DNA from 2 places in the Psychrobacillus sp. FSL H8-0487 genome. Region 2 is predicted to be linked to the other one. Evidence: riboswitches for the same ligand, from Rfam matches in the RefSeq annotation. Region 2 holds a riboswitch; the other holds the start of a gene.
What was found. A riboswitch is a leader RNA that binds a small molecule or an ion and turns the genes downstream of it on or off. The one in region 2 is predicted to bind S-adenosylmethionine.
Positions count from the first base shown of each region.

Region 1: another riboswitch for S-adenosylmethionine. It lies ahead of MHI47_RS08365 (MetQ/NlpA family ABC transporter substrate-binding protein); the one in region 2 lies ahead of metK (methionine adenosyltransferase).

Region 1 covers NZ_JBBOZA010000001.1:1,690,191-1,698,153, reverse strand. Annotated here, with positions in the region: gene MHI47_RS08385 (hypothetical protein) at 75-437, opposite strand; gene MHI47_RS08380 (pyridoxal phosphate-dependent aminotransferase) at 1,205-2,389, shown strand; gene MHI47_RS08375 (hypothetical protein) at 2,531-2,872, opposite strand; gene MHI47_RS08370 (PPC domain-containing DNA-binding protein) at 3,058-3,558, opposite strand; SAM riboswitch class I at 3,712-3,827, shown strand; gene MHI47_RS08365 (MetQ/NlpA family ABC transporter substrate-binding protein) at 3,920-4,741, shown strand; gene MHI47_RS08360 (methionine ABC transporter ATP-binding protein) at 4,804-5,829, shown strand; gene MHI47_RS08355 (methionine ABC transporter permease) at 5,822-6,493, shown strand; gene MHI47_RS08350 (enoyl-CoA hydratase/isomerase family protein) at 6,508-7,284, shown strand; gene MHI47_RS08345 (alpha-hydroxy-acid oxidizing protein) at 7,300-7,963, shown strand, end outside.
Region 2 covers NZ_JBBOZA010000001.1:2,606,694-2,614,656, reverse strand. Annotated here, with positions in the region: gene MHI47_RS13295 (alpha/beta hydrolase family protein) at 1-346, shown strand, start outside; gene MHI47_RS13290 (hypothetical protein) at 346-795, shown strand; gene pckA (phosphoenolpyruvate carboxykinase (ATP)) at 928-2,514, opposite strand; SAM riboswitch class I at 2,707-2,823, shown strand; gene metK (methionine adenosyltransferase) at 3,073-4,269, shown strand; gene MHI47_RS13275 (gamma carbonic anhydrase) at 4,431-4,943, opposite strand; gene MHI47_RS13270 (alpha/beta hydrolase) at 5,052-5,843, shown strand; gene MHI47_RS13265 (SRPBCC family protein) at 5,969-6,391, shown strand; gene MHI47_RS13260 (ArsR/SmtB family transcription factor) at 6,391-6,723, shown strand; gene MHI47_RS13255 (hypothetical protein) at 6,903-7,670, shown strand; gene MHI47_RS13250 (GntR family transcriptional regulator) at 7,667-7,963, shown strand, end outside.

The DNA of each region.
Region 1 (7,963 bases), 920 kb from region 2:
TATTAAAAGGTTATAAGATTTGACGGATAAATGCAACTATTCTTGTAAATCAAACAATGAATTCGTTGCTTTATTTAATATTCCCCTTTCTCCATAAAAGTCCGTATTTCTTCTATTTCTCCTTTTAATCTTTTATCCGCAGAGTCTAAAGATTGTTTGTTATCTACTTTGCTAATGAGACCTTCCACCAACGTATCTAGTAATCGTTCATCATCACTGAGTTCTCCATCACTTAACTTTGAGTCATACTTTTCTTTGTATTCATTAAAAGTTTCCCATTCTTCGCTTGTCGGCTCTCTGTCCATTTCTAATGAGGTTTCAATAGTAGTAAGCACCTGCTCAACATCGCCATGCATTTCTGCTTTAATATTCTCGTTAACGGATCCACATGCTGTTACTAGTAAGGTTAGTGTAAGAAGTATTAATAATCGTTTCATCTAACAACACCCTTCTTTTGAAAATTGTAATCTGCCATGGAATTGCACTATGCATGGGGTGCAATTCTGGACTTACGTTTAATTTTAAAGTCCACTATTTCTAAGATAATTCGTATTAATAAAACACCTAGACTATGTGCCTAAGTGCTTTATTGGGGTACTTGGAAGGTCAATATTGCAACAGATAATATAGTACATAGAACCATCCAAAGAAACCATGAATAATCGCCCACAGTATCGACTTGTTAACTGTCCATGAGATAACTATCGCCAATATTACTCCAAATCCAATTCCGCCAGATGTTACCGACCTCTGTCTAATCGCACCCATCCTATCCTTTTGGCAGTCCTATCTTAATATATTCCTAGTAGGCAACACCTTATGCCAAGACACGCAAAATCATCCGTAATACTTTTTGAAGCTATTAGTATCTTATTAAGCGGTTTTCAGTGAATTACGAAGGGAATTATTTAAAAAGTGGGCGTAAGTGACATCAAGGCAATCTTTTGGAGCTCTAATTTGATGGTTAGTTGGAATATTGGTACGTTTTGTTGGAATTTTAGGCTTTCTAGTTGGAATTATCGTCATGCTAGTTGGAAAAATGTAATACAGGAAAAAGATGTCCAGTCCTACACGTCCAAGCATGAAAAAAGATTCACATTTTAAAAATCAATAACTATAAAAACCAACCAATACATAGACAAGCTATTTATTTTTGTTAGAATAAAAATACAAATGCAACTTTTTAGAAAACGAGGTTTTGTACATGGAATTTTCAAACCGTTTAAACAATCTACCTTCTCAGTTCTTTGCTACACTTGTCAAAAAAGTGGGAGATGCAGTTCTAGAGGGTCGAGATGTGATTAATTTAGGACAAGGTAATCCTGATCAGCCCACTCCCCCACATATTGTGCAAGCAGTCCAAGAAGCGGCCGCTAATCCACTAAATCATAGGTATAGTCCCTTTCGTGGAACGGGGGATTTTAAAAAAGCAGCATCCAATTTTTATAAACGGGAATATAATGTAGATATTGACCCTGAAACGGAAGTGGCAATTTTATTTGGAACGAAAATTGGGTTAGTAGAACTCCCATTAGCTTTGATGAATGAGCATGAGTTAATGTTACTTCCAGACCCTGGTTATCCTGATTATTTATCGGGAGTAGGATTGGCAAATGTCGAGTTTAATACTATGCCATTACTGGGGGAAAATAATTTCCTGCCGGATTATAGCTCATTAACAGAACAACAAAAACAACAAGCAAAACTTATGTACTTAAATTATCCAAATAATCCTACTGGCGCTATCGCTAATTTAGACTTTTTCCAAGAAACTGTTACATTGGCAAAAGAAAATGATATTGCTATTGTCCATGATTTTGCATATGGAGGAATAGGTTTTGACGGTGTGAAGCCAGTAAGCTTCTTACAAGCTGATGGAGCAAAAGACGTTGGTATCGAAATGTACACACTGTCCAAAACTTATAATATGGCTGGTTGGCGCGTTGGTTTTGCAGTTGGAAACTCTAAAATCATTGAAGCTATTAATATTATTCAAGACCACTTATTTGTTAGTATCTTCCCTGCTGTTCAAGATGCTGCAACTGTTGCTTTGAACGGTAGCCAAGCATGTGTAAAGGAACTGGTTAATCTATATGAAGGCAGACGGAATGCTTTAGTCGAAGCTTGTACTAGCATTGGATGGAAGGTGACTGCACCGAAAGGATCCTTCTTTGCTTGGCTACCAGTCCCTGATAATTATACGAGTGAAGCTTTTGCAGATTTATTGTTACAAGAAGCTGACGTAGCGGTTGCTGCTGGTAATGGATTTGGGTCATCCGGCGAAGGATATGTTCGAGTAGGATTGTTAGTGGATGAAGACCGATTGAAAGAAGCAATTACAAGGATCGGAAAGCTTAATTTATTTGGCTATGTTAAAGGCAAAGGTTGATTTGAAATGCACATAAAAAAATGAGCTGGAATATATCTCCACGCTCATTTTACTTTGGTGTATGTTTTTACTAAAACACCCGTTTGTTTAAGTGTATTTATTCACATAGAACTATCCAAAATAGTTCTATGTATGCAAGTTCTAATAATCTAACTGCTTTAAGCTCAATAATAAACCATCATCTGTAATTTTTTTAACCATGAATGAATTTAACTTTCTGTCAATTTTTTTATCCATTTTATCTGCATTACTGAATGAATTTCTTACTGCATCTATTGCATAAATAAGAATTGATAACACACCCGCACTTCCTAATGCCACTCCTATACTTTCGTTCTCTGGAAGATGAGTATCCATAATCTTTCTTACTTCTTTATAATAGTCTCCTTTAATAAGGATATATTCAGATTTTGCCTCTAAACCTGCTAATAACTCAGTTCGATTATGTGCTTCATAAGCTTCTATACCATTCACTTTGTACATAAAAAATCCCCCTTTCAAGTGTCATAATAATAATTTACGAATATAAACAAACTAAAGTTCCGCTTTTTTCTAATTTTATTTATTCGACTAAACCGCTGCGTTAGTTTAAGTGTAACACTTTTAACATAGCGATTTATTTTAACAAAAATGCCGCCCATTAAATGAGGCGGCATTTTCTATTTGTGTTAAAGCTGATTAGGTTTATCTTTTTTCTTTTCTACCGGATAAAACTGATTTGCTCCTGTTTCTTCATCAAACTTCCGCTGAAAATCCATACCAATAGTTTCTGCCAACACTAAATCTACTGTAATAACAGGATTTTCACCTTTCATAAAATGACCACCAAAAATATTGCCATATTGGTCACATATTGTCCCATGGAAATGTGTTTCAAACTGTCCATCTCTTTGACAGACAACTCCCGTCCCCTGCAAAAACTCGATTGGCCCCTCTTTGACAACGAGGTTATTGTACCCTACACCTATGGGTGAATCTTCGTTTGGTATCAAATAAACAAATCCACTTCTTTGAAAACTTCCAAAACAACTAAGAATTGTAGCAGAATTAATTCCATTCACTTTACACAATTCCTCTATTCCTTCTAGCAAATCAGTTCCATATACTAAACGCGCTCCTACTACCTTTCCTAGCTGACCAACTGCAAAGTTTGCTCTTACTTTTGACAACGCTTACACACCCTTTTTGTATAATTATTTATTTTTATTAAACATATACTATTTAGAATGTTATACGCAACTACAAAAAAAGTAGGTTGACTTTAATAAGTTGATGTAGTAAATTATATTTTATGAACTGTTGAAAAACTTAATAGCTGATATCTCTTATCAAGAGTAGCTGAGGGACTGGCCCTATGAAGCTCGGCAACCATCCACCTAATAATCTATGTGGAAAGGTGCTAAATCCAGCAAAACAATTTTGTTTTGATAGATAAGAGAGGACTAACGTATGTATGCGCCTCTCTTTCTTTTGAAAGAGGGGCTTTTATATTTATACAACGTTCTGAATAATTATTTGGAGGAATGGAAAATGAAGAAATTTGGATTTTTATTGTCAACGGTACTTTTATCTGGAGCTCTTGTAGCTTGTGGAGATGATGCAACTTCAGAAACTAAAGCGATTAATGAGGACAAAATAGTAGTAGGTGTAACTGCTGGGCCACATGAACAAATTGTAGAAGTGGCTGCTAAAGTGGCTGCTAAGGACGGATTAGAAGTTAAGCTTAAAGTTTTCTCTGACTATATTTTACCTAATACAGCCTTATCGGAAGAGGATTTAGATGCAAATAGCTATCAGCATGAGCCATTCCTAGATACGTTTAACGAAGACCATGGCACAGATTTAGTTCCTGTAGGAAAAACGATATTAAATCCAATGGGTGTCTATTCAGACAAATATGATTCTATAGATGACCTGCCAGATGGAGCAACTTTTGGTTTACCAAACGATCCTACAAATGGCGCTCGTGCATTATATATTTTAGAAGAAAATGGCTTTATCAAAATTAAAAAAGATAAAAGAGAATCAGCAAGTATTTATGACATTGAAGAAAACCCAAAAAACCTAGAATTTATTGAACTAGAAGCTGCTCAAATCCCGAAACAACTGAGTGAAGTAGATGCAGCTGCCATCAATACAAACTTTGCACTTGAAGCAGGTATTAGTCCAAAAGAGGATTCCATATTACTAGAATCTTCCAATTCTCCTTACGTGAACTATATTGTAGTCCGTGCAGAAAACAAAGATGATCCGACAATCCAAAAGTTTATCAAAGCATATCAATCGGAAGAAGTTAAAAAATTCATCGAAGAAGAGTTTAAAGGTTCAGTTTTACCTAGCTGGGACGAATAATGGAGTCATAAACGTTACCGACTTCGGTAGCGTTTTCTTTAAAAAGAAAGGAAGATCGTGAAATGATTGTATTAGAAAATGTCTCGAAAGAGTTTAATAGTAAAAGTGGAGCTGTAAAGGCAGTAAAACAAGTAAATATACGGGTAAATCAAGGAGAAATCCACGGTGTTATAGGATATAGTGGTGCTGGAAAAAGCACACTAATTCGTTGCGTAAATTTACTGGAAAAACCTACGGAAGGTAAAGTTTTCATAAACGGAGTCGAACTTACTTCCTTACCCCTCCCTAAATTGCGTAAAACTCGCAATAAAGTTGGCATGATTTTTCAAGGATTTAACCTACTTAAAACAGCAACGGTTTATGATAATATCGCCATTCCACTAAAGCTACTCGGCTATAACAAAGACGAGGTAAAAAAACGGGTGGAGCAATATTTAGACATAGTTGGTTTAACTGACAAGCATACAAATTATCCTAACCAGTTATCAGGTGGACAAAAGCAACGTGTTGCTATCGCTCGCGCACTTGCTCAGGAACCTGAAGTATTGCTTAGCGATGAAGCAACCAGTGCACTGGATCCAGAAACAACTGATTCCATCTTAGATTTGCTACTAAAGATCAATCGTGAATTAGGAATTACTATACTCTTAATCACGCATGAAATGAATGTCATTCAAAAAATTTGCGATCATGTATATGTCATGGAAAATGGAGTTATCGTGGAACAGGATACAGCTATCAATCTATTTACGAAGCCTACCCACCCTACTACCAAAAAGTTTTTAAATACAATTAGCCAACGGAATTTATCCAATTCATTGATTGCTCAGTTGAATGTTACAGGCGCAGTCACTCGTTTAACATTTGTAGGGGAAAGTACTGGAAAACCGTTATTGGCAGAAGTTAGTCAAAAATTTAATGTTCAGCCAAACATTTTAACTGCTAATATTATCGAATTGAAGAATGGCATCGTCGGAAATATAGTCGTTCACTTAATTGGCGACAAAGAACAAGTGAAAAACGCTATTAACTATCTAGAAGCACAAGGTGTAGCAACGGAAGAATTGGAGGGACATTCTCATGAGTAGAACAGATCAATTTGTAGAGCAATGGCTACCGATTATTGGTGTATCTGTTGTAGAAACATTTCAAATGGTTAGTATTTCCCTTTTCTTCTCTGTACTAATCGGGATTCCATTAGGTATTTTAATCGTTTTAACTAGACCTGGTCAGGCATTGGCAAATAAGTTTATTTATCAATTAACTAATTTAATCATAAATATTGTACGTTCTATCCCGTTCATTATTTTACTATTCTTCATCTTGCCATTTACAAAACTCATCGTTGGAACAACTATTGGTGTGCAAGGAGTTATCGTGCCATTAGTCATTTATACAGCACCATATATTGCTAGACTAATGGAATCTGCCCTACTTGAAGTGGAGAACGGTGTTATTGAGGCATATACAGCAATGGGTATTAGTACAGGTGCCATCATTTGGAATGTCTTACTTCGTGAAGCTCGCCCTTCTATCGTTTTAGGGTTAACCATTTCAACGGTAAGTTTGATTGGAGCTACTGCAATGGCTGGAATGGTCGGAGCAGGTGGTTTAGGCGACTTGGCATATCGTTTCGGACATTTGCGCTATGAAGTAGATGTTATGTATGCAACAGTAGTCATTTTAATCATCCTTGTCCAAAGTATTCAATCTATCGGAAACCGTATTGCAGCGAATATTAAAAAAGACTAGTAGGAGGGTTACGAATGACAAATCTATTATATGTGGAGCGCAGTGAATCTATCGCAACAGTTGTTTTTAACAGATCAGACAAGAAGAATTCATTCTCACTGGCTATGTTTAAACAGTTAGGTGAATTATTGACTGAACTGGAGAAGGATTCAAAAGTTAAATTATTAATCCTTAAAGGAGTAGATGAAACTGCATTCTCTTCTGGTGCAGATATAACAGAGTTTCTAGAAAATCGTTTCTCTGCTCAAAAAGCAAAAGATTATAATGATGCAACTCTTGAATCTATTGAGAAATTATATCGTTTCCCTAAACCTACTATTGCCCTTATTAAAACATTAGCTATAGGTGGGGGATTAGAACTTGCAAATTCCTGTGACTTCCGATTTGCCTCTTCTGGTAGCAAGCTTGGGATAACCGCTGCAAACATTGGCATTATTTATAATCTCGTTAGTACGAAGCGCTTGGTAAATCTTATCGGTCTTACGAAAGCAAAGGAATTATTGTATACCGCTAAGCTAATCACAGCCGAAGAAGGAAAAGAAATTGGCTTAGTCGATTATATTTATCCATTGGGAGAAATTGAGGAAAAGTGTCTTGAATTCGCTCGTCAAATTATTCGTAAGTCTTCTGTTGCCAACAACGGGATTAAACAAGTAATTCAAGCAATTATTGATGGCGACAACGAAGAAACAGAAGAAATTGAAAAGCTAATTTTAGAATCTTTCAGCTCTGATGACTATAAAGAAGGCATTGAAGCGTTTTTAGAAAAAAGAAAACCAAATTTTTCATAAGAGGTGAACTTTGATATGTCTACGAATGATTTATTATTAAAAAGTATCGAAGCAAGTAAGCATTACCCGATAAATTTTACCGAATTGGAAGCTGCTGCAAAACAAGCATTAGAACCCGGCCCGTTTGGTTATATTCGTTCTTCTGCTGGTGGAGAAGAAACCTACAGGAAAAATACAGATTCCTTTTATAAGTATTCAATCATCCCCCGCTTTTTAACGGATGTGTCTACTTTAAATACAGAAGTAACGATTCTTGGACATACATATCCCCACCCCCTCTTTATAGCTCCTGTTGGAGTCAATAAAATAGCCCATGAAGACGGCGAATTGGCGGTTTCTAAAGCTGCGGCAAAATTGGAATTCCCATATATTCAAAGTACCGTGTCTAGCTATTCTATTGAAGAAATTGCCGCTGAAACAAAGGGAAGTTCAAAATGGTTCCAATTATATTGGTCCTCTCAACAGAAGGAAGTTTCCTTTAGTATGGTAAGAAGAGCAGAAGCTGCAGGTTATAAAGCAATTGTACTTACAGTCGATACGACGATGCTTGGATGGCGTGAGGAAGATATTCGCAATCAGTACTCTCCATTAAAACGCGGTTTCGGACAAGGTAATTATGTGTCTGATCCAGTATTCATGTCCGCACTGAGCGATCATTCTCAAGAAACTATCGTCCATA
Region 2 (7,963 bases):
TGTGTCCGATATATATCTAACATATGAAGAAAGATTAGATATGAGAAAGATGATGAAACGAGTCATTGGTGGTACTCCTAGCAAATATCCAGTGGGATACGAAGAGCGAGATGTATTACCTCTTATAAAGGAAATGAAGACATCCACGCTAATAATTCACGGTGAGCAAGATAAAAATGTCTCTTTTGAGCATGCAAAGGTTTTAGAGCATGCATTAGTAGGGAATAGTATACCAGTTGAAACCTGGTACTATCCAGAATTCACACATTTTTTTCCGAGCAAAATAAATAGACGTGTAGTAAAAGATGCATGTCATTGGATGAAAAATCAGAGAGGGGTTTTATAGTGGGTAATGTTGTAGTAACAACTGAGGCAATGAGTGTAGAGGGGAAATCTTCGTTTCCCATAGATACGAGTTTTTGGGAGGATTTGTGGGATCAATATACAAACGAGTTCCAAGAAGTAGTGATCCATTGTTGGTTGGAAGAACTAGAAGTGTTAGAAGAGTTAAACTCTCGAGCTGTTTCCGTTCAGACAGAGGGATTGATGAAAGTGGTTACTATTAATCTAACGGATGAAAATAGACTCTATTTTAGAAATTATTCTGTTGATCCAAAAGGTGGTTTAAAGTGGTATACAATGTTCTTTCAAGAAGATGGGGTTGAACAGATGGAAATAGGTCATTATGGTTCTGAAATTATTCTATATAAAGTTAATGAAGAGGAAGCCGAAAAGTTTGTAGAAATATTTCCTAAAATTACGGATAGTGAATATCATGAGACTAATGGTGACTAGAATAATGCTTATTTGACTAAACCATCCTTTGCAATAAAATATACTTATTATTCTTTTTAGCAAATAAAAGCACAAATATTAAAAAAGAGTCCAAATTCATTCGAATTTGGACTCTTTTTGATGTTTACTCTATTAAGCTAATGGTCCGCCTTTAAAGGAAATGTCTTCAGAAACTGTACCAAACTTTTTAAAGTTATCACGGAATGATTGAGCTAAATCAGCGGCTTTTTGGTCATATGCTGCTTTGTCTGCCCATGCATTACGAGGGATAAGTACTTCAGAAGGTACGCCTTCTACTACTTTAGGAATAGCTAATCCGAATACTGTATCTGTTTCCGTATCAGTATTGTTTAGTTTACCATCAATAGCAGCACGAACCATTGTACGTGTGTATGAAAGCTTCATACGGTTACCAACACCGTATTCTCCGCCAGTCCAACCAGTGTTTACTAAGAACACTTGTGCACCGTGCTCGTCAATCTTCTTGCCTAGCATTTCTGCATACACTGTTGCATGTAATGGTAAGAAAGGAGAACCGAAGCAAGTCGAGAATACCGGTTGTGGCGATGTAACTCCACGTTCAGTTCCAGCAAGTTTAGAAGTAAAGCCACTTAAGAAATGGTACATTGCTTGTTCTTTCGTTAGTTTACTAATCGGAGGCAATACGCCAAAAGCGTCCGCAGTTAAGAAAATAATTGTATTTGGGTGACCTGCTACAGAAGGATCTACAATATTATCGATATATTGAATTGGGTATGCAGCACGTGTATTTTCGGTTAATGAGTTATCTGCATAGTCAGCTACGCGAGTTTCTGCATCTACTACTACGTTTTCTAGGACCGTGCCGAATGAGATCGCGTCCCAAATTTGTGGTTCGTTTTCACGAGTTAGGTCGATACATTTTGCGTAACAGCCACCTTCGATATTGAACACACCGTTATCCGACCAACCGTGCTCATCGTCTCCGATTAATTTGCGACCAGCATCTGCTGAAAGGGTAGTTTTCCCTGTTCCTGACAATCCGAAGAATAATGTAACGTCTCCATCATCCCCAACGTTTGCAGAGCAGTGCATTGGTAAAATGTCTTGTTCTGGTAGTAAGTAGTTCATAATAGAGAAAATAGATTTCTTCATCTCGCCAGCATACTCAGTTCCACCGATTAGCACTGTGCGTTTTTCCATAGATACGATGATAAAAGTCTCTGAGTGAGTACCGTCTACCGCTGGATCTGCTTTAAAGTTAGGAGCAGATAGAATAGTGAAATCAGTCGTATGAGTAGCAAGTTCTTCTTGTGTTGGTCGTATGAATAGCTGATGAGCGAAAAGGTTATGCCAAGCGTATTCGTTAATAATTTGAATACCTAAACGTGATTCTTTGTCTGCTCCTGCATATCCTTTAAACTCGAATATTTCATCTTGTTTGTTTAGGAAGTTAATCATTTTTTTATATAATGCATCGAAAATGTCAGAAGAAATTGGTTGGTTTACTGAGCCCCAATCGATTTTGTCTTTAGAAATAGCTTCATCTACTATATACTTATCTTGGGGAGAACGGCCAGTATATTTTCCTGTTTCAGCTTTAACTGCACCAGTAGAAGTTAGTACTGCTTCTCCTCTTGTTGTAGCTTTTTCCACAAGTTGTGGCACTGACAATTGGCTGCTAACGTTATTTCCTGCTAACAATGCTTTCAGTTCACTCACTGTTTCGATTGAATTCATTTTGAATATACCATCCTTTTTTTATATTTCCTCTTCAAAAGAGGAAGTTTTCTAGATATGTGAATTAGTATAACACATTAGGTTCATTAGTCTATACTATTCACTTTTAATTTTTTCTTTTGTGTATAAAATACAAACAAAAATAGTTGACATCTTATACATACTTACGTATGATGATAAATTGAACGGATACTCTTATCCCGAGCTGGTGGAGGGGTCAGGCCCTATGAAACCCGGCAACCTGTAGTATTTTCATTATTACAAAGGTGCCAAACCTGAGACAAGGTGAAATTCCTTGATTGATAAGAGTGAAAGGTGCTTATGATACTAATACCTTTCCTCATGTATATTTACGTGAGTGAGAGGTTTTTTTATTGAACATCGCCCTTTATCCTTGTGTGCCAAGTCCGAAACGGCTTCAAGTTAACTTCAATGCATTTAACTTACATGTACTATTATGTGAAGAAAATGCATGAAACATTTTGAATGGCTTGACATGGGAATGAGTACCGTATCAATTCTTGAGAGAAATCTCGCGGGATATAGGAGGAACAATCTATGACACAACGTCGATTATTTACGTCAGAATCAGTGACAGAGGGACATCCAGATAAAATTTGTGATCAAATCTCTGATGCAATTCTAGATGCAATTCTAGCAGAAGACCCAAATGCTCGTGTAGCTTGTGAAACGAGTGTAACAACAGGGTTAGTATTAGTTGCTGGAGAAATTACTACATCTACTTATGTAGATATTCCAAAAGTAGTTCGTTCTACTATTAAAGAAATTGGTTATACACGTGCGAAGTATGGTTTTGACTCAGAAACTTCTGCTGTGCTAACTTCTATTGATGAACAATCACCTGACATTGCGCAGGGTGTAGATCAAGCGTTAGAAGCAAGAGAAGGATCTATGAGCGATTCTGATATAGATGCAATTGGAGCAGGAGATCAAGGCTTAATGTTTGGTTATGCTTGTAATGAAACTCCAGAGCTTATGCCTTTACCAATTAGTTTAGCGCATAAACTAGCTCATCGATTGGCACAAGTCCGTAAAGATGAAACTTTAGATTATCTTCGTCCAGATGGGAAAACACAAGTAACTGTAGAGTATGATGAGAACAATAATCCGGTTCATATCGATACAATAGTTATATCTACTCAACACCATCCGGAAATTACGTTAGAACAAATTCAAAAAGATATTAAAGAAGTAGTGATCAATCCGATTGTTCCTACAAATTTAATAGATGAAAATACAAAATACTTTATCAATCCAACTGGACGCTTTGTAATTGGTGGACCACAAGGAGATGCTGGTTTAACAGGACGTAAAATTATCGTAGATACTTACGGTGGATACGCTCGTCATGGTGGGGGAGCATTCTCTGGTAAAGATCCAACAAAAGTAGACCGTTCTGCTGCATACGCTGCACGCTATGTTGCTAAAAATATTGTTGCCGCTGGTCTTGCTGATCGTTGTGAAGTACAACTTGCTTATGCAATTGGTGTAGCTAAACCTGTTTCCATTGCTGTAGAAACTTTTGGTACTGGAAAAGTAGAAGAAGTGAAATTAGTTTCATATATTCGTGAACTATTCGACCTTCGTCCAGCAGGAATTATTAAAATGCTAGATCTACGCCGTCCAATATACAAACAAACTGCTGCTTATGGTCACTTTGGTCGTACAGACATTGATGTGCCATGGGAAAAAACAGATAAAGCTGCACAATTAAAACAAATGGCTGGATTATAATAGTATGAACAAAAAAGGCTTTCCTATAAGGGAAAGCCTTTTTTCATGGGGAATATAATAAGAATCGATCAATGGGTGCTGATAATCGATCGATTGAGTCATAAAATCGATCAATGAAAGTTATTAATCGATCAATCAAGACAAATAATCACTAACAAATGTTATTTTTGAAGGGATTTATAGTATTGTCCTTTTTCTACATATTCTCGGATAATTCTTTGGACATCGGCCTTATCTTCATCGTTTAGCTCACGAACGACTTTTGCAGGGCTTCCTAGTGCCAAAGAATTGGGAGGTATCTTTTTGCCAGGAGGTACTAAACTACCTGCTCCGATGAATGCACCCTCTCCAATTTCAGCTCCATCTAAAATAATGGATCCCATCCCTATTAATGCACCTTTACGTATTGTGCAACTATGTAAAGTGACTTGATGTCCAATAGTTACTTCGTCTTCTATGATGAGTGGATTATTTGGACTTTGATGCAGACAACTTAAATCTTGTATACTAACTTTACTTCCAATAATAGTAGGAGCAACATCCCCTCTAATTACCGTATTAAACCAAATTGTAGTCTCTGGACCGATTGTCACATCACCTGTTATTGTGACATAATCAGCTATAAAAGCAGAGTCGTCTATAATTGGTGTTTTCCCTTTATATGGATAAATCATTTAACATACGCTCCTTTTGAAAATAGATTATAATTAATGGTAACAGACATACAGTTTGAATGAAAATATATACCGTGGAAATGCAAGGAAGAAAAGAGGTTTGTTTATATGTGGAAATGGGAAACAGAAGTAAAGCCTAAAGCCGTAATAGTTATTGTTCATAGTGCATATGAACATCATAGAAGATATGCTTGGTTAATCGAAAAGTTGAGAAGCTCCAACTATCATATCGTTATGGGTGACTTGCCCGGTCATGGAGAATTAAAAAAATCAAAAAATATTCATGACGAATCCTTCGAACTATATAAGAACTACATTAAACAAGCGATGCAAGTGGCAGTTACATACGACCTACCTATATTTTTAATGGGGCATGGCCTTGGAGCAACCTTACTTATTAAAGTTTTACGAAAACTAGATATTGAATATGCGGGAGTAATATTGACATCTCCATGGCTCCAACTTCAAAAACTCCCATCCAAATGGACCAATACACTAGCCAAGTTGTCCATACCGCAGAAAATCAATCATGATATTCAATTAAATGAGTTAACGAGAAATTATGAGGTAATTCAACAATTTGTATCTGATCCTACTTATAGTACCTTTATTTCAACAGAATGGTACAAGGAGCTTCAAACACTCCTAAAAACAGTAAATCAATCGGAAATCTCTATTCCAAATAAACCAATTCTCGTTATGACTGGTGAACGAGATAAGATTACGGAGACAAATGCTGTGGCAAGATGGTTGAAGAGGCAGGAACTTTCTGAATATCAATATAAAGAATGGAAAAATTGTTTTCACGACCTCTATCACGAACCAGAACGAGAAGAAATCTTTACTTACTCTCAGTCATTTATTAATAATGTGTTAACGGATATAGGCTATATTGTTTAAAACTAAAACTCTCTTCTACTAAATTGTAGAGGGGAGTTTTGTGCGGATTGACATAACACCTTTTGGTTCTATATAATATGACACCTAAGGGTTTCGCATTTATGTAGTAAAGGAGAAATTTAAAAGTGAAAAAAAATTTACCTGATATAACGCAAACAGTTTTAGTAGAAGCGCCAATTCAAAAAGTATGGAACTATGTCTCCACTGCGGAAGGAATTTCAGCTTGGTTTATGTCCAATGATTTTCAAGCTCGAGTTGGATTTGAATTTACTATCCAATCACCATTTGGCCCATCTCCTTGTAAGGTAGTTGAAATAGACGAACCACATAAACTTTCTTTTCAATGGGATACAGATGGTTGGTTTATAACTTTTCTTTTGAAAGAAATTGGTTCTCAAACTGAATTCACATTGATTCATGGTGGATGGAAGGAAGCAGACTCTATTGTACCGAAAGCTAAAAAGTCGAATGCTGATGTTCGTGATACAATGGCGCAAGGTTGGAATGGAATTGTACAAAATAAATTTAAACAAGTAGTTGAATCTTAATGAGTGAATCGCTCAAAAAAGTAGATGTTTTTCAAGCTATTGCTGATCCAACGAGGAGAGACGTCCTTCGACTATTAGCAAGTAAAGAGAGATCCATTGCTGAAATTACTTCTAATTATGATATGAGCAGAACAGCAATTGTTAAACATCTAAAAGTTCTAACGGAAGCCGGTCTAGTCACAGGTCAAAAGTTAGGCAGAGAAAAAGTGTATCATTTAAAGCTGGAGCCATTGACGGAAGTTAAGCAGTGGTTGGACTACTATGAACAATTCTGGCATAACAAACTTTCTAAATTAAAGTTCTTAGTTGAAAATGAAGACGAAGATAAATAACAGAAAAAACAACCCCGTCAATTATACTGACGGGGTTTCATTGTATATAAGCAACATACTTTTTGTGCTCTTTCTGATAATTTAATTAAAACACTTGAAAATAAGAATATTCCATTATATAGTATTAGTGTACTATATAACTAATACACTAATATACTGTTAATAAAGGAGTTGGAAAATTGAAGGGATTATTATTAAAGGAATTGGCTCTGTACAAGTCGTGGCTACTTGGTTCAGCTGTAATGAGTTTGGGTGTTGTTTTCATTCTTCCAATATTATTGGAGAAATATCTAGCATCTGTTCCAAGCGTACAGGAAATTAGAATGGGATTAATGTTTATAATGCTTGGTTTTAGTATTGTAAATCTCCTAGTCCAGTTTAATAACTCGCTAAATACGGACAATGGAAAAAAAGATACGTGGTTACATAATCCAAATTCAATGCACACGTTGATTGGTGCGAAAATTTTGTTTAGCCTAGGAATATATTTTATTGGAAATATATTCATTACGACAGCTGGCATCTATTTCTTGTCCGATATGATAATTGGTAGCTTTGCTCAGATGCTTTATCTTCAAATTTTATTGCTAGTTGTATTGCTAATAGCGGGTATTATTTTAACTATTATTTGGCTATTATTTTGGACATTGTATGTAGAAGGTAAATACTGGATTGGTAAATTTTCTGTAATTCTGTCTTTAGTGGTTTTCTTGTTAGTTGTTATTTTTTTACCAAAAGTACTTAGTTTTCTTTCTATTGATAAGTTATTAATGCAAGGTGAAGTATCTTTAAAATTTTTAGGTACTTACTTACCAGAGTCTGCTACAAGTGATTTTACCCTGGATATAGGTTCAATTTATATAGTAGAAGAAATTTTTATGTGGATTATCTTTATTCTGTTATTTTGGTTCATTTGTAAATGGTTGGAGAAGGTGGTAACGAGATGACACAGAATTTCACTCGTGACAAACCTATTTATAGCCAACTCGTAGATATAATCTGTGGGGATATTTTAAAAGGAAATTTACAGCCTGGTGACAAAATGCTATCTGTTCGAGAATACTCATTGGAGGTTGGTGTTAATGTCAACACTGTACAACGTGTATATAAGGAGCTTGAGATGATGGGGCTAACAGATACTAAGCGCGGTCAAGGTACCTTCATTACAACAGAGGAAGGGCGAATTCAGCATTTGCGAGAGGATATGAAAGTTGAATTGGTCACTCAATTTATTCAGTCT